Regions from separate parts of the Trichocoleus sp. DQ-U1 genome, predicted to be linked through region 2. Evidence: predicted binding sites of a transcription regulator. Region 2 holds the regulator's gene; each other region holds the start of a gene.
What was found. Region 2 encodes NtcA, which controls nitrogen genes in cyanobacteria. Its sites were predicted from a motif close to TTTGTANNNNNNNNTACAAA; they were not measured.
Positions count from the first base shown of each region.

Region 1: NDI34_RS24880 (DUF4327 family protein) is a predicted target of NtcA. The motif match lies at 1,617-1,636, and genes of this name have one in related genera.
Region 3: NDI34_RS05830 (MSMEG_0572/Sll0783 family nitrogen starvation response protein) is a predicted target of NtcA. The motif match lies at 2,853-2,872, and genes of this name have one in related genera.
Region 4: urtA (urea ABC transporter substrate-binding protein) is a predicted target of NtcA. The motif match lies at 2,809-2,828, and genes of this name have one in related genera.

Region 1 covers NZ_JAMPKB010000097.1:7,700-13,250, forward strand. Annotated here, with positions in the region: gene NDI34_RS24875 (glycoside hydrolase family 3 N-terminal domain-containing protein) at 1-1,420, shown strand, start outside; gene NDI34_RS24880 (DUF4327 family protein) at 1,716-1,958, shown strand; gene NDI34_RS24885 (hypothetical protein) at 2,380-2,772, opposite strand; gene NDI34_RS24890 (hypothetical protein) at 3,020-3,361, opposite strand; gene NDI34_RS24895 (cation diffusion facilitator family transporter) at 3,507-4,439, shown strand; gene guaA (glutamine-hydrolyzing GMP synthase) at 4,618-5,551, opposite strand, start outside.
Region 2 covers NZ_JAMPKB010000019.1:30,760-36,310, reverse strand. Annotated here, with positions in the region: gene NDI34_RS10470 (GTP-binding protein) at 1-433, opposite strand, end outside; gene NDI34_RS10465 (DUF3146 family protein) at 709-972, shown strand; gene NDI34_RS10460 (pre-16S rRNA-processing nuclease YqgF) at 1,029-1,433, opposite strand; gene NDI34_RS10455 (DUF3084 domain-containing protein) at 1,508-3,109, opposite strand; gene ntcA (global nitrogen regulator NtcA) at 3,357-4,028, opposite strand; gene fabI (enoyl-ACP reductase FabI) at 4,408-5,184, shown strand; gene hisB (imidazoleglycerol-phosphate dehydratase HisB) at 5,338-5,551, shown strand, end outside.
Region 3 covers NZ_JAMPKB010000009.1:42,614-48,164, forward strand. Annotated here, with positions in the region: gene NDI34_RS05815 (MSMEG_0568 family radical SAM protein) at 1-607, opposite strand, end outside; gene NDI34_RS05820 (nuclear transport factor 2 family protein) at 604-1,038, opposite strand; gene NDI34_RS05825 (Nit6803 family nitrilase) at 1,038-2,045, opposite strand; gene NDI34_RS05830 (MSMEG_0572/Sll0783 family nitrogen starvation response protein) at 2,212-2,694, opposite strand; gene NDI34_RS05835 (MSMEG_0569 family flavin-dependent oxidoreductase) at 3,018-4,301, opposite strand; gene NDI34_RS05840 (MltR family transcriptional regulator) at 4,750-5,334, shown strand.
Region 4 covers NZ_JAMPKB010000033.1:20,283-25,833, forward strand. Annotated here, with positions in the region: gene urtB (urea ABC transporter permease subunit UrtB) at 1-1,096, opposite strand, end outside; gene urtA (urea ABC transporter substrate-binding protein) at 1,386-2,720, opposite strand; gene ureG (urease accessory protein UreG) at 2,861-3,478, opposite strand; gene NDI34_RS15415 (urease accessory protein UreF) at 3,575-4,276, opposite strand; gene ureE (urease accessory protein UreE) at 4,423-4,866, opposite strand; gene NDI34_RS15425 (DUF4168 domain-containing protein) at 4,965-5,444, opposite strand.

The DNA.
Region 1 (5,551 bases), on a different contig from region 2:
CGCGGCTGATATTGAAGAAGGCGTCGGACAACGCTTTTCTGGGGCAACTTGGTTTCCGCCACCGATGGCAATCGGGGCAGTATTCCGGAAAGATGCCTCTCTTGCCTTGAAATACGCCGAACAAATGGGAGGCATCATCGCCTCGGAAGCCCTCGCGATTGGCATCAACTGGGTGCTTGCGCCGGTTGTGGATGTGAATAACAATCCTAATAATCCAGTGATTAACGTCCGGGCGTTTGGCGAAAACCCAGAGGAAGTGACTCAACTAGCGTCTGCTTTTATCCGGGGGGCGAAAGCTTATCCGGTGTTAACGACTGCTAAGCATTTTCCCGGACATGGCGATACGGCGGTGGATTCCCATCTAGATTTGCCCGTCTTGCCCCATTCCCCGGCACGACTGGCTGAGATTGAGTTACTGCCGTTTCAAGAAGCAATCGGTACGGGTACAGCCTCCGGTGTAGATGCCGTAATGAGTGCCCATCTCCTGATCCCGGCTTGGGATGCCGAACGCCCTGCCACCCTTTCCCAACCGATTTTGACTCAACTGCTGCGGCAACAGCTGGGATTTGAAGGATTAATTGTTACCGATGCATTGGTGATGGGAGCGATCGCCAACCGCTATGGAGCAAATGAAGCTCCAGTCTTAGCTGTCGAAGCCGGTGCAGATATTTTGCTGATGCCAGTCGATCCTGCGGGTGCTATCCAAGCGGTGTGCGACGCGGTAGCACAGGGACGCATTTCAGAGGCGCGAATTCGTGCCTCTGTTGAGCGTATCTGGACAGCCAAGCGCCGAGTCCAACAAGGCACAGCACAGCCGCCTGTAGAGGCAAGGGCGATCGCGCCTGAAGTCCAACCAGCCCCTTCCCCATTCCCTCCCCATCTCCTCCAACTAGCTCAACCACACGCCCTCGCCACAGCTGCCAACATCGTGCGAGAGGCGCTCGTTGTTCATGGCGAAATCCCTTTACTTCCCAGTCAGGGCAACTTACGCAACTTAATTGTGGTGGATGATACCCTGAATTGTGATTTTCTCGATAAACAAGCACCGGCTGTGGCTCTGCCAAAACAGCACGGCTATCAACTCCAACTACTCGATCCCCACACCACCTTAATTCCTGGCTGGGTGTTTTATCATAAATCGGGTTTAAATGCCCAGCCAACCCTACTCCAGCTGTTCATCCGTGGGAATCCTTTCCGAGGCAGTGCTGGCTTGACACCGTTGGCTCAGGACTTGTTTAAAAAACTCTTAGGAAATGCCGAACTCCAAGCGCTAGTGATTTACGGCAGTCCTTATCTTCTGGAACAGTTTCTCCCACACCTGCCCCCGCATATCCCTTGTGTGTTTTCTTACGGGCAGATGCCAGCAGCTCAGGCGATCGCCCTTGAAGTTTTGTTCGGTGCCCCAGCTCTAAGCATTTAGCAACTGTGCAGCACATTGATTAATTTTGTTAATCAATGTCATAACCGTTATCACCGATTATTTACGGTGTCTTCAATTTGAAAATACAGGCTTAATTATAAATAGATCCGTTCTTCGACAATTTCATCAGCATAAGGATATATTTTTATGTCAAAGTTCCCTGACTTTTGGAATCCTTATTAAACGAATAAATTCATTTGTAACTTGATATACTGTTCAAAAATTATTTCCGCGCTAAGCAGTATTGGATTATATTAAGTTATAGTCGTAGCTCGTTAGTTTCGAGGCTGAGACCATGACTGCTGATATAATGCCGCCTAAATCATCTGTGCAATACTCCATCGACGTTCTTCAAGAAGAAGCCCGTCAATTGGTGGAGAAAGGAATTGTGACTCGTCAGCAACCCATCTACGTTCTGTGCCAGTACATCCCTGCACGGGAGTGGGTTTGTGTTGAGTGTGAATTAGAAAGATGCAATATCTTACTCCGCGATCGCATCGGCGATCTGATGGGGCAAGAACAATGGGACAACGATTGATATTTTTTTACCTTTAAGACAATCCTACAGTTCCACTGGAAACAGTGAAACTCAGGACAAGCTTGATTCCACGCTTGTCTCAACTTAAGGAAAGACTGCTTTTATTCTTTCACCTGTTGATTCTTAATTAGCCTGGTTTGGAGAATATTCTGATTCTTTCTAGTGCGAATAATTAAGTTCGCTTCTTAGACCTATCCAAAAAGTGAAGATGCCATTCTGAGCAAAACGTTGTGGAGTGTTGGCGTAACGTTGTCATCAACAATCGCGCTGCGATCGCGCAAATCTCTTTGCAGGATCTCTGCTCAAACCGAGATGCGTGACAACACTTCAACTCCTTCGTTTTGCTCAGCACAAACTTTCAGATAGGCTACTAGGAGCAAGCCTAATAAATGCTTTGATAAAGCTGCTAGCAATCCCCGACCTAAATCCCTGAGTTGGGGTCGCGCAGCTTTTCTAACTCAGTTCGCATTGCAGCAATTTGTGCAGTTAGCTCCTCTAGCTCCAATTGCGTATCTGGCTGGGCAACCGTTGTCACCGGCGTTGTCGCAGGGCGGCTCGGAGTTCCAGAAGATTGTGTGCTAGCTGCATCATTGGCTTGCGCCATTAGAGAATTCAGGAAAGTGCGGGCTTCAAGCTCCGTAATCTCTCCTTTTTCTGCTAGTTGTTGAACCACCAGATTGACGTCTGACTTTAACAGCTCAAGATTTTGCTCTCGCTTTTGAGTGTCTTGTACGCTCTCAACTAGAGAAGCGGTTGCACCCAAAGTAACGCGAAATCCTTTTTGTACTAACTCCAGCAGATTATTAGAGTTCATTAGATAAATCAGTCAGATTGAATGAAGGTTAGACAGCCCTTAGCGATCGCTTTCGATAAATAACCGCTCGGCACCACTCACTTTTAAGTTTCTAGCTTTCGGCTTTCCGCCAAGCGAGTAAACAAACGCAGGATCTGGCGTCTTAATGCTACCATTTAGCACACACAAAGGGACATTTTGCAGACTTCTTAGGGTAGTAGCATCCGTCCTAAGAAAGAATCTAAAGCAACCATTTGCCCGCCCAGTTTTAGCCCATCTGTTCTAAATACTGATTAACATCCTCAATTAAGCGAGTGAGTTCTGCCTCCGTAGTCAGGCGAATGCGGTCATCTCGGAGGGAGATCAAAACTTTAGCGGCAAAGGGAGTCGGCCAGATATTAGGATTGCAGAAAATCTCTAGAAAGACATCCCCCGTGTATCGATATTCCATTGGTTTTTGGGGATTGGTTTTGCCGCCGCCACCTGCAATGACTTTGAGACTCTGCATCAACTGAGCGATCGCGCCTTGTAAATCTTGGGCTGCCTGGGGCGTAAAGCTAAAGGAAACAGAACCTTCAACTAAGTTGAGGATGAGTTTTGAAGAAGACATGAGCAATCAAGAGTTTTGAATTGTGAATCAACTTATCACTCATAACTTAGAACAGACAGCATTTACAAGAGGATAGATGCAAGGTGAAGCCATAAGCTTTAGACTGAATGCCATAGAACTCTAAATGGCGAGTGAGGAAAATTCTGTGGTAGCAGATAACCGCTCGGCAGTGCGTAAGGTTTTAATCATTACCCTACTGCTCAATCTGTTCGTCATGACGTTGAAGGCAGTGCTGGGGTCATGGACGGGTTCTCTCAGCTTGCTAGCGGATGCCTTGCATAGCGTTACCGATAGCGCCAACAACATTTTGGGATTAATTGCCAGCCGATTTTCTTCGCCCCAACCCGATCGGGATCATCCTTACGGACACCAGAAATTTGAGGGCGTGGGAGCGTTAGGAATTGCCGCCTTCTTAGGAATTGCCTGCTTTGAAATTCTGCAAGGGGCAATTGAACGAATTCTCAGCGGCGGTGGTAAACCCGTCATCATTTCCCCCTCTGAGCTGTGGTTACTGCTGATTGTGCTGGGCGTGAATATTTTTGTCACGTTCTACGAACGCCATGTTGGGCAGCAGGTAGGCAGCCCCATTTTAATTGCAGATGCCCAGCACACCATGAGCGATGTCTGGGTGACAATTGCTGTTTTGGGTGGGTTGATTGGCGTCTGGCAAGGACAGGTATTGAATCTGCCGCAACTTCAGTGGTTGGATATTATTCTCTCCTTTCCCGTTGCCTTGTTAGTGTTTCGCAGTGGTTGGAACGTGATTAAAGATAATTTGCCCTGGCTAGTCGATGAGATGGCGATCGCGCCCGAAGCCATTCATGGGATCGTCATCCAAGTTCCAGGAGTGATTAATTGTCACGAAATTGCTTCTAGAGGCGTTGTTGGGCGTCAGGTATTCATCGAAATGCACTTGATTGTAGACGTCACCGATGTAGAAACTGCCCACCAAATTACAGAAGAAGTCGAGAACCGCCTAAAAGAAAAATTTAGCCCCGTCCGAATTTTGATTCACATCGAGCCACCTGCTTACCAATCCGATCAAATTACCTACGAAGCAGAATCAAAATCTAGGTAGTTTTCCACAGATGAGAGGACTTTTCCACAGAATTTTACGAGTTTTCCACAAAAGTTAAAGAAAACATAATTTATCTCAAAATAAAGTTGAACCGCTCTTTCAAGCCAAAAAGAGACAGAGCTTTCGCTCCATCTCTTCAACTTTGGGTACCTTTGCGTTAAAAATCCCTACAACCTTATTATTCCCACTCGATAGTTCCAGGTGGCTTAGAAGTAATATCGTAAACCACTCGATTCACACCCCGAACTTCATTCACAATTCGGGTGGAAATCGTTTCCAACAAATCGTAGGGAACACGCGCCCAGTCTGCCGTCATGCCATCTTCGCTAGAAACAAAGCGCAAGACAATCGGGTAAGCGTAGGTGCGCTGATCGCCCATTACGCCTACGCTGCGGATCGGCAGCAACACGGCAAAAGCTTGCCAGAAGTCGTGGTACATCCCCTGGCGATTAATTTCCTGACGAACAATTAAGTCAGCATCCCGCAGGATATTTAACCGTTCTGCCGTCACTTCGCCCAAAATGCGAATCGCCAGTCCGGGACCAGGGAAGGGTTGCCGTTGTACAATTTCCTCTGGCAATCCAATCGAGCGACCGACTTTTCGCACTTCATCTTTGAACAATTTTCGTAAAGGTTCGATCAACTTGAAGCGCAAGTCTTTGGGCAAGCCGCCGACGTTGTGATGACTCTTAATTTTCACTGCCACCCGTTCGCCACTTTTGGGATCGACGTTCGTGTCGGCTGATTCAATCACGTCGGGGTAGAGAGTACCTTGGGCAAGGTAGTCAAAGGGGCCAAGGCGTCGAGATTCTTCTTCAAATACGCGGATAAATTCGTGCCCGATGCGGCGACGCTTTTCTTCAGGATCGCTAATTCCTTCAATTTGATTGAGGAAGCGATCGCGTGCTTGCACATACTCGACAGAAATGTGAAATTGCTCGTGGAACAGCTTCACCAACCGTTCTGGTTCATACTTACGCATGAAGCCTTGGTCGATAAATACACACGTCAGTTGGTCGCCAATTGCCTTGTGCAGCAAAAAGGCAAGCGTAGAAGAATCAACGCCGCCAGAAAGTGCTAGCAACACCCGCTTATCGCCGACTTTTGCCCGA
Region 2 (5,551 bases):
CTACTTCGTCAATTCCAGGGGTGTCAATTAGCTCGATTTGGGAATTGCCCGCACTCGGCAGCGTGACTCGTAGGATATCGCTGACGCTTCCCGCCTCATTCTCCTGAGTCAGTTGCCAGCTGGCACCTTGATGGGTGCGGGTGACGCCATGAAGTGGTCCCGTTTCAAACACGTTCTGACCTAATAAGGCGTTTAGTACTGAAGATTTACCCCGTCCCACCATCCCAAAGGCGGCAATCTGGACGACTGAGCGATCTAGCTTCTCCAGCATCGTTGCCAAATCATTAATCTCGGATTCCAGTCCCGTCCGCTCTTGAGGAGTGAGATCCAGGTTATCTACCAAGTCTCGCAGAGCATTTTGCGCCTTTTTGTAATTCAGTTCTGCTTGGATGTCATCAAAGCTCAAAATGGCGTTATCTAGTTCCCGATCCAAATCTGTCGCGTCCGGGGTTTGTGAAGGGAACTGGCTGGCATTTGGGGTTCGGTCAGACGATAAACGACTCAAAATTGCACCTTTTTTGCTCAGATGTTACTCTTCTTTCATCCTAGTCAATACCGATCTAGTCTGGCACTTTCCATATCCAGAGGGATATTTTTACTCGGTTCGTGCCAGCTCAGTATCAGCTGTGAGAATGATGTTATCTCGAAGGCGATCGCAATAAGTTTAGTATTGTTGCTGAATGAAGGTATTTGATCGGCACAGCGATTGTGAGTTCTAAGCGTTTACCTCAAACTACTGCCCACGTCCGAATTACCCATCTTTCCTGGCAACGGGGCTTTCTAGCAGGGGAAGTCACGGCGGCAGAATATGAATGGCAGTTCCAGTGGTGTTTCCGACAGGGTCAATTGTCGGTGACACCTTCTTTGGGACGCGCTTTAATTCAGGAACCTCTGGGTCGATTTTTAGAACAGAAAGATTACCAGCTAGAGCCTGGAGGGGACTATGCGTTTACGATCCGGGCGGAACTTTAAAAGTTTTGAGTTTTGAGTTCAGTTTAAATTAAGAAAGTTAAGAATGACAGAGTTTCCTAGTTCCTCGTCTCTCGTTGCTTCATGTATCTTTCGATGAGGAGGATGGCAACAATGTCATCGATTGGTCGGGGTAGACTCCGCATCCCTTGGGGAATCAGGCGTCCTAAACCTTGGGGAGGGTACATTTGCCAATAGCGATCGCGTGCTTCCAATGTACTGTAGCGCTCATCTACCAGGACAATTGGCACCGACGTTGGAAATTGCTGAAGTTTCTTTTTCCAACTTTTGGAAGTGGTTTGATCGCCCATCACTAGAGTATCAATCGGAAATTTTTCACACAACTCAAGGAGCGTTGCGATCGCTGCTTCTGCTGGTACAACCTGGTGGTAATGCAGAGAATTGTCTTTCCCCACTACGGCTAAACCACACTTATCGCGCCCTGGATCGAACCCTAAAATCATCTGAATTGGCTAATCGCTAATTTACAAATGGTTAATTGCCATTAGTCATCATCTCATCACTAATGACTAATAAATTACATCCTGACCACAACTTCTCCGTCTTCAACCGCCTCCAAATTTAATTTCATGGGTCCGGCAATATAGGCGTCCTCAGCCACGACCGCTTTCAGAGAAATCGGCTTATTGTGCTTTTTCAACTGCTCGATAAACCGAATCAAGCTAACAATTCGATTATCGCCAACCTGAACTGTATCGCCCAAAATCCCCGCGCGAGTAGCTCGGAACTGGGATGCTCCAAGCAGCAGGTCAATCCGCTGCCGAATTTGTTGGTCGGTCATGTTTGAAGGATCGGCAGATGTCGTTGCTACGACTTCACCAGTGCGGAATACAACTTGATTGGGTGCGGCGTCTGCAAAGACTTGTACCTGCTTTTCTCCCTGGACATAGTTACCAGCCGAAAAAACTCGGACTACATAGTTTCGACCATCCTGAATCTGGTTGATCAGTTGCTCTACCTGTGCCTCTGTAATTTGCACGACCCGTTCGTTCGCCACCTTGTTGAGACCGGGTTGGGTCGCTTTAATCGCTGTCCGATTCGCTTCCCGTAACAGCTGCTCAATGACCTGTCGGGCTGCGGCTGGCTCGACAATACGAAAAACGCCAGCCGCCAGAACCTGACCGCGCAGCAGTGCCAGACTACCCTGACGCAAAGTTTGATAAGACTGGTAATACTGTTCTAAGGTTGCCACTTCCTGCTCTAGGGAAGCTTGTTGTTTTTCGAGTTCTTTAAGGCGATTTTCTCGCTGGGCAATCACCTCATCTCGTTGAGAAATTTTGTTATCAAGTAGAGATAAGGCTTTGTCTCGCTGGGCAATTTGCTCATCGCGATCGCTCAGGCTCTTCCGAAAGGTAGCAAGTTTCTCATCAAGTTCCACAAGGGCTTGATCCCGCTTGAGAATTTGCTCATCGCGTTGGCTAATTGCTCGGTCTTGCTGGGCAATTTTTTGGTCGCGCTGAGTCACTTTCGCTTTGAATTCAGTAATTTCAGCTCTGACTTGATTTCGCTGCTGGAGCAATTCTTGGCGTTCTGCTTGAAGTTGTTGGATTTCGGAACGTAGCGTCTTGGCTTGCCCTGAGACAGATGTAAGCTGTTTTTGGGTTTGCTGAAAGCTGCTGGCAACCCGGGTCAGTTCGCTTTGAGTCTGATTTAGTTGCGCCTCCGTCTGGCCTTGTTTAGCCAGCGCGGCTGCCAAAGATCGATTAATCGCATCTAAGCGCTGCTGGGCGACAGATTGCTGGGTGCGAGCCTGAGCGAGTTCCTTCTCTACTTGCTCTTTTTGGGCGGCGGTTTTAGCAAGTTCGCTTTCGGTCTTCCGTTTCTGCTCGTTTGCTTTGGCAATATCCTTACTTGCTGTTTTGAGTTTTTTCTGGACTTCTTGAAGTCTAAAAACTCCAATCCGCAATTGTTCGCTGGTCGCGAAGATGATTGTTAGTGTTGAGGCAGAAATCGTTAGTCCCGTTAGAATCGTTACTAAAACAGCTGTTTTGCGGGGACGCAGATTGAACAACGACAGGCGTGCTTTTCCCACGCGCGTGCCAATGCGATCGCCCACCGTTGCGATGACGCTTCCCAACACTAAAATAGACAAAATCAGGAAGAGCGCACTGTCGGTCATTGTCTGCTACAGTCATTCCAGTTACAGCCTATCGCATCGCAGGCTAGAGAAAGGGTTAACAGGAATTAAAGATCGAAGGTGAAATCGGAAAGGTTAAAGGTTGGAAGGTTGAAAACTATCCGCTTAAAACCTGACACCTTTTAACTCAACTCCCGACTAAATGTTAAAACTGGATAACCTGCTCGCGCTACCATGCCGTTTTAACCAACAACCTAACCTACAACCTGACGAGAGCCTCTAGCTGTTTTCAAGTAAACTGCTGACTCAGTGTAACTGGGTTGTGTACCGTAATTTTTTTCTTGTGGATAGAAATCATTTTTTCCTCCCGCAAATCTCCCAGTAAGCGGGTGACAGTTACCCTGGTGGAGCCGATTGCTTCTGCGATCGCTTGATGAGAAAGCTTCAGATCGATCGTAATTCCATTGGCGGTAGGAACGCCAAAATCACGGCACAGAATCAATAGAAAACTCACCAAGCGGGATCCCATATCTCGGTGAGCTAATGTCTCAATCATCATTTCTGTTTGCAAAATGCGCGAAGAAAGCCCTCGCAGCATCAACATCGATAGCTCCGGATTATCCTTGAGCGATTGCTCTACCTGATCGATCGGTGCCGAAAGCAGCTCCACTGGCGTAAATGCTACAGCGTGATAAAACCGATCCGAACGATGCCCTGTAATTAAGGACAGTACTCCAAAAACGCTGTTTTCTCGCAGCAGCGCCACGGTAATTTCTTCCCCAGCTTCATACACGCGAGACAGCTTTACTGCACCTTTGAGCAAAAAGTATACCCGTTCAGCCGGGTCTCCTGGGAAAAAGATCGTCTTGCCCCGCTCAAAAGTTTCCACCACGGGTGGAAACGCCCCACCTCCCAGTTGACGGAACACAGCTGCTAGCGGTCTATCTTGCGTCACTGCCACTTCCTTTTTCCTAAATGCTGCCCTACAGACTTCTGCAACTTTCTGTCGGAGGAACTTTAACCATAGCAAAACAACTATGAGAGTTTTCTGACATTAGACACAGATAAACTGACTTCCAAGCGGTTTTTGTGCTATTTGATACAAAATTTTAAAGTAGTTTCCCCGGCTACCTTCTTTAGTTCTCTCCCTGCTCAAGGCAAGTAAGATTATGACGGAAAATGTTGATATCTTGACAGTATCTGCGCTATCGGGTGGGATGCATGGTGAGTAAGGAGGCACGCTCCTTACCCGTACTAGACAGCCTCGCTCCGGGCGATCGCGATCTTGAATACTCCCCTAAATCGGATATCCTCTAATATTGCCTTCAAAATCGACATTTATGCTAGATTTAACCGGAAAAAACGCCCTTGTCACCGGCATTGCCAACAATCGATCGATCGCCTGGGGGATTGCTCAGCAACTGCACCAAGCGGGTGCGAATCTAGGAGTGACTTACCTGCCAGACGACCGAGGCCGCTTTGAAAAAAAAGTGGCAGAGTTGGTAGAACCCCTCAACCCCAGCTTATTTTTACCCTGCGATGTCCAGAATGAGACCCAAATTCAGTCTACATTTGACGCCATCCGCGATAAGTGGGGCAAGCTAGACATCCTGATCCATTGTCTTGCTTTTGCGAACAAGGAAGATTTATCAGGTGATTTTAGTACCACTACCCGTGCTGGCTTCACCCAAGCTCTAGAAATTAGTACCTATTCGCTGGTACAACTTGCTGGGTCAGCAAAACCACTGATGACAGAAGGTGGCAGCATTGTCACGCTGACTTATCTAGGCGGCGTTAAGGTGATCCCCAACTACAACGTAATGGGAATTGCCAAGTCTGGATTGGAAATGAGTGTCCGTTACCTGGCATCTGAATTAGGTCCACAGAATATTCGCGTGAATGCAATTTCGGCAGGTCCTATCCGCACTTTGGCATCGTCGGCGGTAGGTGGCATTCTGGATATGATCCATCACGTTGAGGAAGTAGCACCGCTGCGACGCACTGTAACTCAGAAAGAAGTGGGAAATGCGGCTGCTTTCTTGTGTAGCGATTTGGCAAGTGGCATTACAGGTCAGGTGCTATATGTCGATGCGGGATACGAGATTATGGGGATGTAAAAAGAATCAAACATTAAAAATTAAAAATTAAAAAGCAAAGATTCTGCTAATTTTTAATTTTTAATTTTGCATTTTTAAGGCTTTCGCGTCTCCCAAATGCTCAGTAACGTAGGATAATAAACTTAACTTTATTTTCTTGAGTGAGCATCTGCGATGCAGGCACGCGATCGCCAATTTCCACCTTCTCCAAGCATTGAACAGCTTTTGTCTCCTCGCATGGCAAGGGTTCCCCGCAAGACGGGCGAAACGGATGTTATCGTCACCGTCAAATTAGACGGGAATGGCACTTGCAATGCCAAAACCGGCATTCCGTTTTTAGACCATATGCTGCATCAAATCGCCTCTCACAGCCTGATTGATTTGGATG
Region 3 (5,551 bases), on a different contig from region 2:
TGGGAAGATTTACTCTGGCTTTAATTGCTTTGGCACATTCGGTGAGGTAAGCGGCACCGCGATCGCTTGTGTTCGGCGTTCCAGTTGTCATCACCATTTGCTTGACGCCATCCAGTCGCACGGCTGCTTCCGCGACTTCAGCCAGTTGAGCGGGGGTTTTCCGAGCAATGGTTCTACCTGCTGCCAGTGATTGTCCAATGGCACAAAACTGGCAAGAGGTAGCTGTATTGCCATAACGTATACAGGTTTGCAGAACAGTTGTCGCTAAAACGTCTCGACTGTGCAACAAAGCAATTTGACTGTAAGGAATGCCGTCAGCCGTGGTGAGGCTGTAGAACTTGGGTTGATGGGGAAAATTGATGGATGCGATCGCTTCTCGATCCAATTGCAACAGCATCTGGTTTGTTGTCTTGTCAATCCCAATAGTGTAAGGTGACTGAGCGGCTGGGCTGTTGTAAATTGGCACCATTACCGTCGTGCCATCCACAGTTACAGCTTTGTGATCAGAGGGGCCTGCCCCGCCTTTTCGTCCTGCTGCTCCAATTTCCTGTTCAACTAGCTTCAGTCCATGAGTTTGAAGCTCTACAATTAACTGTTGCTTGTTCATAGATTGGGTTTACGCTCCCACCGAAACTTTCTTTCAGACTCTTGAATGGGAACATCGTTAATGCTGGCTTCTCGCCTTTGCATCAAACCGTTCTTGGCAAACTCCCATTGTTCATTGCCATAAGCGCGATACCAGTAGCCAGAATCATCGTGCCATTCATACTCAAAGCAGACAGAGATTCGATCGTCGGTGAAGCTCCAAAGCTCTTTTTTTAGGCGGTAGTCCAACTCTTTAGCCCACTTACGTTGCAGAAAAGCTGCGATCGCTTCACGTCCACTGAAAAATTCGGCTCGATTTCGCCACTGAGAATCCTCTGTGTAGGCTAAGGCAACTTTCTGCGGATCGCGAGTGTTCCACGCATTTTCTGCTGCTTGAACTTTGATGAGAGCGGTTTCCAGGGTAAATGGTGGTAAGGGCGGTTTTGTTTCCATTAGGTGATAGGTGGTAGGGAGTAGGTTGTAGGTTGTAGGTACGGGTCAATTGTTTCATCCGTTGCCTGAATGCCATCTGCTACTTCCATCACGGTTTGGGCATCTAAGTTAACTCGCAATTGCAATAAATCGGGGCGAGAATAGTGACCAACAGAATCCATCATTCGCTTGCGTTTGGTAATTAAAGAGAAATCCAAATCTGCGATCGCAATTCCCTCACCTTCTGTAATGGGCGTACACAGATGATTTCCTTCAGGCCCAATAATTGCCGTATTGCAGCCACCACTCAACACTCGCTGCAATTTTTCATCCGAGGTAATTTGTCCAACCTGTTCCGGAGAGAGCCAACCCGTTGCATTCACCACAAAACAGCCGGATTCCAGTGCATGATGGCGGATAGTTACCTCAATCTGGTCAGTGAAAATCTGTCCAACTAGCGAACCAGGGAATTGGGCACAGTGAATTTGTTCGTGCTGCGCCATTAATGCAAATCGAGCCAAGGGGTTATAGTGTTCCCAGCAAGCCAAGGCACCCAGCTTACCAACAGCCGTATCTAAAACCCTCAAACCAGAACCGTCTCCCTGCCCCCAAACCATGCGCTCGTGGTAGGTTGGCGTAATCTTGCGCCGCTTCAATAGCAACGTGCCATCCGCATCAAAAATCAGTTGGCTGTTGTAGAGCGAACCATTATCTCGCTCATTCACCCCCAACACCACCACAATCTCATAAGAGCGGGCAGCTCTGCTCACGGCATCGGATACTGGCCCCGGAACGGTTACGGCTTCTTCGTAAAGCCGCATATGTTCCTTGCCCATCAATACGGGAGGCTGCACAAAGGAAAAGTAGGGATAGTAGGGGATGAAGGTTTCAGGAAAAATGACTAGCTGGGCACCTTCTTTGGCAGATGAGGCGATCGCTTGCAACACCTTCTCAGTCGTTCCATCTCGACTGAACAAAACCGGGCTGATTTGTACTGCTGCCGCTCGGACTGTACGTGAGTAATCCATCATTAGGTGGTAGGAGGTAGGAGGTAGGTTTTAGGGGGTAGGTAGCAGGGAATAGGTTTTAGGGAAGAAGCTACAGCACTGGCTGGGAAAGATTAGGATTTTGGGTAGATTCTGCTCCTGATAAAGCCTGTAAATTTACCATCTAACACCTACCCCCTACCAACTCTTACACCGTCCAAGTATCCAGAATGAAGGCACCTTCTTTACGGTGCATTAGCATCAAATCCAGCACATCAAGAGGGTTGATTGGGCGGATGCCAGGGATGAGAGAAGGCTCACCGTGACCGTAAAGTGCTTGCATAGAAAAGCGACAAGCATAGACTTTGCCACCCTCAGCAATAAACTTGCTAATCTGGTTGTTAAAGTTTTGCTGACCGGGGAATGGCTCATCACCAATTTTGGGAAAGCCTCGTTGAATACCCAGCGTTATCCCTGGCCCGTACAGCAGAACCGAAGTTTCAAATCCCTTACGGAGCAAGCGAGTTGCTTGCAATAAATTCACTAGACCAATTGACCCTTCAAACGCAACGGTGTGAAATGTAACAAGCGCTTTCTCACCGGGTTCTGCTTTGACATCCGGGAAAACTTTCTCTTCATAATCGACAAAGAAATCACCAGCTTTATGAGCAGGAGTGGTTACTTCAGGCATGATTTTCTCCTTGATATTCGTTAAAAATTGGAACGTTTAATGGTGGGTTTAGGACTGATTTGTAGCTACTAAAATCCTTAAATCACCTAGCTGATGAAGGATGAACACTTAGCAAACTTATGTTGTGCTGCCAGATTAAGTGCTGGCAGATAAAGCGATTTGTATCTTTCACTACGAAACTTTTAGGTCTAACAATAAGACTAGGGGGAGCGATCGCAATACCTAAAACTCTCTCCAACTGCAATCGAACACCTATCTAAATCGATAGGTAGTGAATCCTAGATCCCCGACTTCTTAAAGAAGTCGGGGATCTGAACCTCTTATTACGAGCCAAGCAAATATTCATTGACGATGCTCCAAGCGTTTGAATACGATACTTTCTTCCTCGCCGTAATGTAATCAGCCAAGTAAGTAGCATCTCGTTCAATTCCCGAAAACCGTCCTGAACCCCACGTATACAACCACGGGAGTCCTAAGAAGTACAATCCTTGTACACCTGTTACACCGCGATCGTGACCGGGATAACCCTTGCCATCAAACACCGGAACCTCAATCCAACTAAAATCGGGCTGATACCCAGTAGACCAAACGACAGTACCTATATTCGCCTTTTCATAATCAAGCTTTAGCACTGCTTCCTTTGGCTCCCAAACAGGTTTGTAGGCGGGTTCTGTAGGTGCTTCTATTTGATTTTTTTCAATGAATGCATCAATGCTTTTCTTGATGTTATTAGCAACCGCATCCGCTCGATCCAAATTTTGCTTCAGGTCGTCCCAAAATTCGAGATGACTACTGCTAATAGTCTTTAACCTTCCATACAGTTGCATACCCTCCAGAGAAAATTGTCGCAGATCGATCTCACGCCCACCATCGCGACCTGTAACATAGTGATTAGTATTGGTTCTAGCTTTCTCTTTCTGGGGATGTTCGTCGATTGACAAATCGTAGTACCCCATTTGATCTAACCAATCAACAACATCTTTCCCACGATATCGGCGTGGTGATCGCGGGGCACTCCCGACACATAAATGGACTTGTTTACCTGCAAGGTGCAAATCCTCAGCAATCTGGCAACCGGATTGTCCGGTTCCCACGACTAATACGCTCTTTTCGGGTAAAGACTCTGGGTTTTTGTATTCAGATGAGTGGATTTGCATAATATGTTCGGGAAGCCGTTCAGCGATTTTTGGCAACTTGGGAATGTGGTAGCTCCCCGCAGCAATTACGACTTGATCGGCTGTATAGTCTCCAATAGAAGTCGTTAATTCAAAGACATCCTGAGAACGGCTCTTCCGAACTTTTGACACTTCCACGCCTTCCTTTACGGGAGGGTCAAATGATTTAGCGTAGTGTTCGATATATTTAACAATTTCATCCTTTTGCATAAAACCGTTAGGGTCATCTCCTGGGTAGTGATATCCAGGAAGCTTGCATTGCCAATTGGGTGTCACTAAACAAAAGGAATCCCAACGTTTAGAGCGCCATGAATGTCCAATCTTATTTTTTTCAAAAACGATATGGTCAAAACCTCTCTCCTTTAAGCAGTAGCTCATGGACAGACCCGCTTGACCACCTCCTACAATAATGACGGAATAGTGGTTTTTCATTGGCTCTCTTCTCGCTTACTTGCTTGAATGTTTGCAAGATTAAGTGCTAGCAGAGAAGGTATTTTGTATCTTTAAATACGAAAGTTTTAAGTCTAACAATAAGGCTAGGGATTAGCGATCGCGTTGTCTAAAACTCTGCAAAGCAGCCATCAACCACTATCTAAATCGATAGGTTATGGATTTTTCGGGATCTGGCGATCGTCGGGTGAATCAATTTAATGAGTGGAAGACGTATAGAATATCTCGGTATAATTGACTCTTAAATTACATTATCTAGAAAATTTCAGAATAATCATCTTTTAATGAATGTTATGCGAAAAGTATCTGAATAATCCCTTGATTAGGGGTTTTATCCAGAAAAAGTCAGGCTAATCAATAGTTAGGCGGCAGAAGGCACTTTCCGTAACGTCATCTTTTAAATCCACCACGGAATTGATAGGCTTAGGATATGAATGACAAAATTGTGGAACACCTTGCCACACAGAAGAAAAAAGTCGATTCGTTTCGCAAATCACTGACTTCAGAGTCTGATCGTGGCTGCGCGCTGTTCGCAGCAGCATATTTGGATGTGAGCCTCTCGGATCTACTTTATGTGTCATTAGTGGGGAACAAAAACATAGAGAAGGATCTTTTTGAAGGAACAGCACCGTTATCAACTTTTTCATCCAGAATTAAACTAGCTTACTATTTGGGGCTAATTTCGCAGACTTGCAGGCGTGACTTAGATGTCATCAGGGGGATTAGAAACGATTTTGCACATGACCCAGGGATTATCTCATTCAATACCCAGTCAATTCGTGACCGCTGTAAGAATTTATCCTTTTCTTACCATCAAAAGGATGCCGATCCGCGTTCGCACTTCACAGCTACTGTAATGGGAGTGCTAGGTCATATTCACATGGCTACGCTCTCAACAACTCCACACACTGAAAAATCCGATGATTCACCCTCAGAAGAAGATAAAGAGGGACATCGGCAGCGAATCAGCGAGAAGATATTAGAAGAAATGAATAAGGGTGCAGACAATATTTAGACATTGTCATGATGCTTCACCACGGCTAGAGTCCTTACACAGGCACTTACTCTCACTAATAATGAGATGCTCGACAAATTGCGATCGCAATGTCTCTCGTGTTAGTGCGATCGCGCTTGCGCTAGTAGTCCCGAGCGCTATCTATGAAACGTTATTTGAGGAAATCGACTTTTCCCAAATCGCGATCAAACGACTTCCTCCTTAGCAGCCCATCCCA
Region 4 (5,551 bases), on a different contig from region 2:
TAATTAAGGCGAATACCATCACCTTCGCCATACTGGTTGTGCCGAAAAACTCAAAGAAATCCACTAAAGGCTTTATCGGTGCCACCATCGGCACTAAGACTTTAGAACTGATTAAGTAGTTAATCGTGCCAATTCCCATCGCTGCCACAATACTGCCCACCAGCTTACCGACGCCACCGACAACAACCACCATAAATGTATCGACGATGTAGTTCTGCCCTGTATTTGGTCCCACTGAACCCAGCAAACTAATCGCACAACCGGCAATTCCAGCCAATCCAGAACCCAAAGCAAATGTAATGGCATCAACTTTGGCAGTCGGAATTCCTAAACAAGCACTCATACTACGATTCTGCATGACCGAGCGAATTCTTAAGCCCCATGAAGACCGTTGCAAAAATACATAAATTCCAGCAACACAAACAATGGTTAGCGCAATAATAAATAGCCGCGTATAGGGCATCTGCAACGTACCCAGCCGCAATCCTCCTCGTAACCAGTTGGGTGCCGTCACGTCTACATTTTGAGCGCCAAACCAAGGCTTGGTGACAGCCAGTTTATAAGTTTGTCCCAAAACTGCACTTGTGGCACTTGCAACGCCTAGAGATATCGGCAACATGATTGCAATTACCCAGTTACGAATACGCTCAAAATCTGAGCGGCGGGACAGAATCCAAAAAGCGCCAAAAAACAAAAGGCAAAATATCCCAATGCCAATGACTAACACCCAGCTAACACTGCGAGCGAATTGCTGCAAAATCAGACTAACGCCCCAAGTTGCGAGCAGTGTTTCTAGCGGGCGTCCGTAAAGATAACGAATCACTCCCCGTTCCAGAACTAATCCCACACCTGCTGTCACCAGGAAAGCCAAAATTAGCGCAAAAACAATATAGGTTTCAGACCAAGGCTTACCCAATATTTTGAAGCCATTTTGTACAACAAACGTTGTGTAGGCTCCTAGCATCATCAACTCACCGTGAGCTAAGTTAATGACACCCATGAGTCCAAAGACAATGGCTAGTCCCAGTGCTGAAATTAACAAAACCGCGCCGATGCTAATTCCATTAAAAATCCCATCCAGCAATCCTGCTATCACACCGCTTCCTCAGCCATTAATCATGGGTCATTAGTCATGGATCGTGAGTCATTAGTTATTAGCTTTCAAATCCCCTAGGTTGGGTTGAGGTAACGGATGCTGTTGGCATTAATTTTTGACCTCTCCCCAAACCCTTCCCTACAAGGGTAGAGGCTTCCAGACTCCCCCTTCCCTCATAGGGAAGGGGGATGGGGGTTAGGTTCTTAATTAGCCAACACCATCAGGTAACGAAACCCAACCAATCTTCTCAAGATTGACGACTAATAACTAAGGACTAATTTTTAACCGCTTAAATTTTGTACTGACCACCTTTTTTGGAATCTGACCAGTCGCATCCCAAACCCTTAGTTGCAGCAACGAATTGGTTCCAAGGAACTGGCTTCACTGCTGATTTCGTCTCATAGACAATCTTAAAGAGACCATCATCTGCGACTTCACCTAGCCGTACAAACTTAGAAATGTGATGGTTACTTTCCATCGTTACAGTGCCTTCTGGAGCCTCAAACTTCTGACCAACCGCAGCCTTTCGGACTGCCTCTAAATCGTCAGCGGTTTTTGCTTTCTCGACAGCTTGTTTCCACAGATAAACAGCAATGTAAGCTGCTTCCATCGGGTCATTTGTTACCCGATCTGGACCGTATTTTGCCTTAAAAGCTTCGACAAATTTTTTATTCGCCGGGGTATCTACCGTTTGGAAGTAATTCCATGCGGCATATTGACCTTTGAGATATTCTGTGCCAATTGCTTTGACTTCTTCTTCGGCAATACTGACAGACATTACGGGATATTTATCTGGTCCCAACCCTGCACCTTGCATCTGCTTGAAGAAAGCCACATTACTATCCCCATTCAGGGTATTAAAAATGACCCCTCCATCAGGCAGAGCAGCTTTAATTTTAGTGATGATGGGCGTAACTTCTGTATTGCCTAGGGGTAAGTAATCTTCCCCGACGGTTTCGCCGCCTTTTGCCTTTAACTGCTCTTTAATAATCGTATTCGCGGTACGCGGAAAAACGTAATCTGAGCCAACTAGGAAGAATTTTTTACCTTTATTTTGCAATAGCCAATCGACTGCTGGCTCGATTTGTTGGTTGGGAGCAGCACCCGTATAGAAAATATTTTTGGAGCACTCTTGACCCTCGTATTGCACGGGATACCAGAGCATATGACCTTTTTCTTCAAATACTGGCAGCACTGCTTTGCGGCTGGCGGAAGTCCAGCAGCCGAAAACGGTGACAACTTTATCCTGATCGATTAGCTTTCTCGCTTTCTCTGCAAAAGTAGGCCAGTCGGATTGACCATCTTCCTCAATTGCTTGAATTTGCTTGCCGAGGACGCCACCGGCTTTATTAATCTCCTCAATTGCCAACAGTTCAGCATCTACAACGCTGTTTTCGCTAATCGCCATCGTGCCGCTGCGAGAGTGCAGAATCCCGACTTTGATGGTGTTTCCTGCACCGGCAGCCGCAACGGTTGTTGCGCTGGGAGAGGGAGACGCCGCTGTTGGGCTGGCAGTCTCAGAGGTAGAAGTGGGAGTGCTGCTACAAGCTTTGAGAAGAATACTGGTTCCCAGAGTAGCAGAACCGTATAGAAGAAATTTACGTCGCCCTAATCGCCTTGCCATACCGTTACCGTACTCCTGGCTGAATCAGCCCAATGATAGAGAACATATACAGTTAAGCAGTGATATTAGAGCGATGTTCTGGCAAGAAATTGTTATCAATGATACAAAGAACCGAATTTTTGGAACAGCTTTCGGAAAGGTCAGCTTGCGGTTTCTGAAATTTCGCCCAGATTTAGGCGGATAAAGTCCACCACAGCCGTTAATCCTTGCTGAGTCTTCAAATTCGTAAAGATAAAGGGTTTTTCTCCCCGCATCCTCCGCGCATCGCGTTCCATGACCCCTAAATCTGCTCCCACTTGAGGAGCAAGATCAATTTTGTTGATTGCTAAAAGATCGGATTTAGTAATTCCGGGACCACCTTTGCGCGGAATTTTGTCACCGGCTGCAACATCAATGACGTAAATTGTCAAGTCTACCAGTTCTGGGCTGAAGGTAGCCGCTAAGTTATCGCCGCCACTTTCTAAAAACACTAAGTCTAAATCGGGAAATCGCTGTTCCATTTGTTCAATGGCGGCGATGTTCATGGAAGCGTCTTCGCGGATGGCAGTATGGGGACAGCCGCCAGTTTCGACACCCAGGATGCGATCGCTTTCCAAGGCATGACTTCGCACGAGAAACTGGGCATCTTCCTGGGTATAAATATCATTCGTGACTACAGCAATTTGATATTTTTGCCGCATCGCCTTACATAAGGCTTCAACCAAGGCAGTTTTTCCCGAACCCACTGGGCCAGCTACTCCAACCCGAAAAGCATTCATAAAATTTTCTGAAAGCGAATGGCTAATTGCTCATCGTAGCAAGGCAATTAACGATAAGCTATTCCCAGCTTTTACTAGTTTTTGTGCCGATTTCTTTTAACTCCGAAATAAGCGCGTGTACTGTGTTTCGTGAGCGATACTCGCCAATGCTAATCCCCAGCCGCAACTACTCAGGGCGTCATCTTCTAACGCTAAAATTTCCTTGGCAGCCTGAATCAAGATGGGTTGTAGTTCTAGGAGTAGCTGTTGCCCAGCCGTTTGTCCGAGGGGAATTAATTTGACCCCGGCTGCGATCAAATTGGTTGCCCAGCTGTGTAAGTAGCCCAAGAGGGCAGATGCAGCGTCGATTTGCCAATGGGCGGTGGCAATGCCGAAAGCGATCGCATAATTACAAGGATTCCCGATCGCATCCACCATTGACCGAACCTGGGGCTGTAATTCCAAAAGTAATCGAATGAGCGATCGCCCCATCTGCCAACTTTGTGCTTGCAACTCCTGTGTTTCCTTAGCAGCAGATAACCAGACATTCCAATAACTTAAAGCCTCCAAATCCCCAGCAATTGCCCCCCGATATCCCCGAAGCATCACCGCCGCTTCCAACCGAATTGCCCCATAACCCAGTTCCTGTTTGAGCCAGTGTCCCAGATGTTGCAGGTTCTCAATTACACCAGCATCGACGAGGGTTTCCAGCCCTTCGGAATAGCTATAAGCACCTACCGGCAACGCGGGACTCACCAGTTGCATAAGACACAGCAGGTTAACTGGAGAATGGGGAATCGGTAATTGCTCGTTAGTCATTGTTGGTACGTAGGGAGTGGGGAAGAGTTTTAGGATGAAGCCTAGAGTTTTGTATCGGTTCTCGTTAAAACTCAGACGCGATTATCGCGTTTCTACAAATCAAAACTCAAAACTTAAAACTCCCCCATTACCGATTACCCGATTAACTAAGCGTGATGATGGTGTCCATAGGCACCCATTTCTGGATAAAAAGGCGAGATTTCCTCTCGTACCTCCATCCCCAGGTGTTCCAGCATTGACTTTAAAACTTGGTCGGGAGACAACCGCAAATGAGTGGCAGCGATTTCTATCGGTACATGGCGATTGCCTAGATGATAAGCCGCCCGCAGCAAATCGAGGGGTTTCTGGGCAGTCGCAGTGAGAACGGGTTCCGGTTTAGCCACGATTCTCACGACGATATCACCGATTTCAGATTGAAGGAGATCGCGATCGCGCAACACGGTTCCTCTAGGTAAGCGCAGATACAAAGCTTGTCCCTCAGCAGTTTCAAAGCGATAGCGGCTGCGCGTGCGCTCCTCGGCAGTCAGAAAAAGAGTAAAGTTGACCGATGCATCCAAATTGGCGGGAAAGCGTTGCGTTATCGTTAGCATCACTGGAATCTTTAGTCAGCAAGTTATAGTGATGCTACTAACATCAGCACAGATGACATCAAAATCCGAGTCAAGCAGGGTCAGCAAAAGTTTATTTTTTACTGAGCTTGCAGACGGATCATTTCATTTTTTATCTGTGCTGCTACCTCCGAATTTTTTTGCGCCTCCACCGTAATTTGATTAAATAATCCAATGGACAAACCGTTGCTCTCAACAATCTTTTGAGACTGTTTGCAGTAATTGATGGCAATGGCCTGTGCATTTCCTGGAAGCGATCGCAGGCTATTCGGCTGGCTGCAAGCAATATTTGGAGGGCTGCCCACGATTCTTTTGATCTCGTTATAGGCAGCTTGGCGACCCGGTTCCATCGCCAAAACAGCCCTGGCGAAGTTGCTTAAGTCCTTAGAGCTGAAGGGTGATTGAGCGTATGCCTGAGAACTAAAGTCAAGGCTATGAGAGCGCTCGGATAGACCGGGTGCAAAACCTAACAACAGACTTAGAGCAGCGAGAGTACCAACACTCAGGCATTGAGATAAGACTCGATTCAGAGAGCGACGTGAACTGTATAAAGTCATCATGATCTAGTGCGACCAAAAAATAGAAAATCAAAACACACACGGATTACTTTTTCTGAACTGTTTTAAGGGTGAGAAGTTCCAGCTAGAGATGGGCATTCGTAGATTTA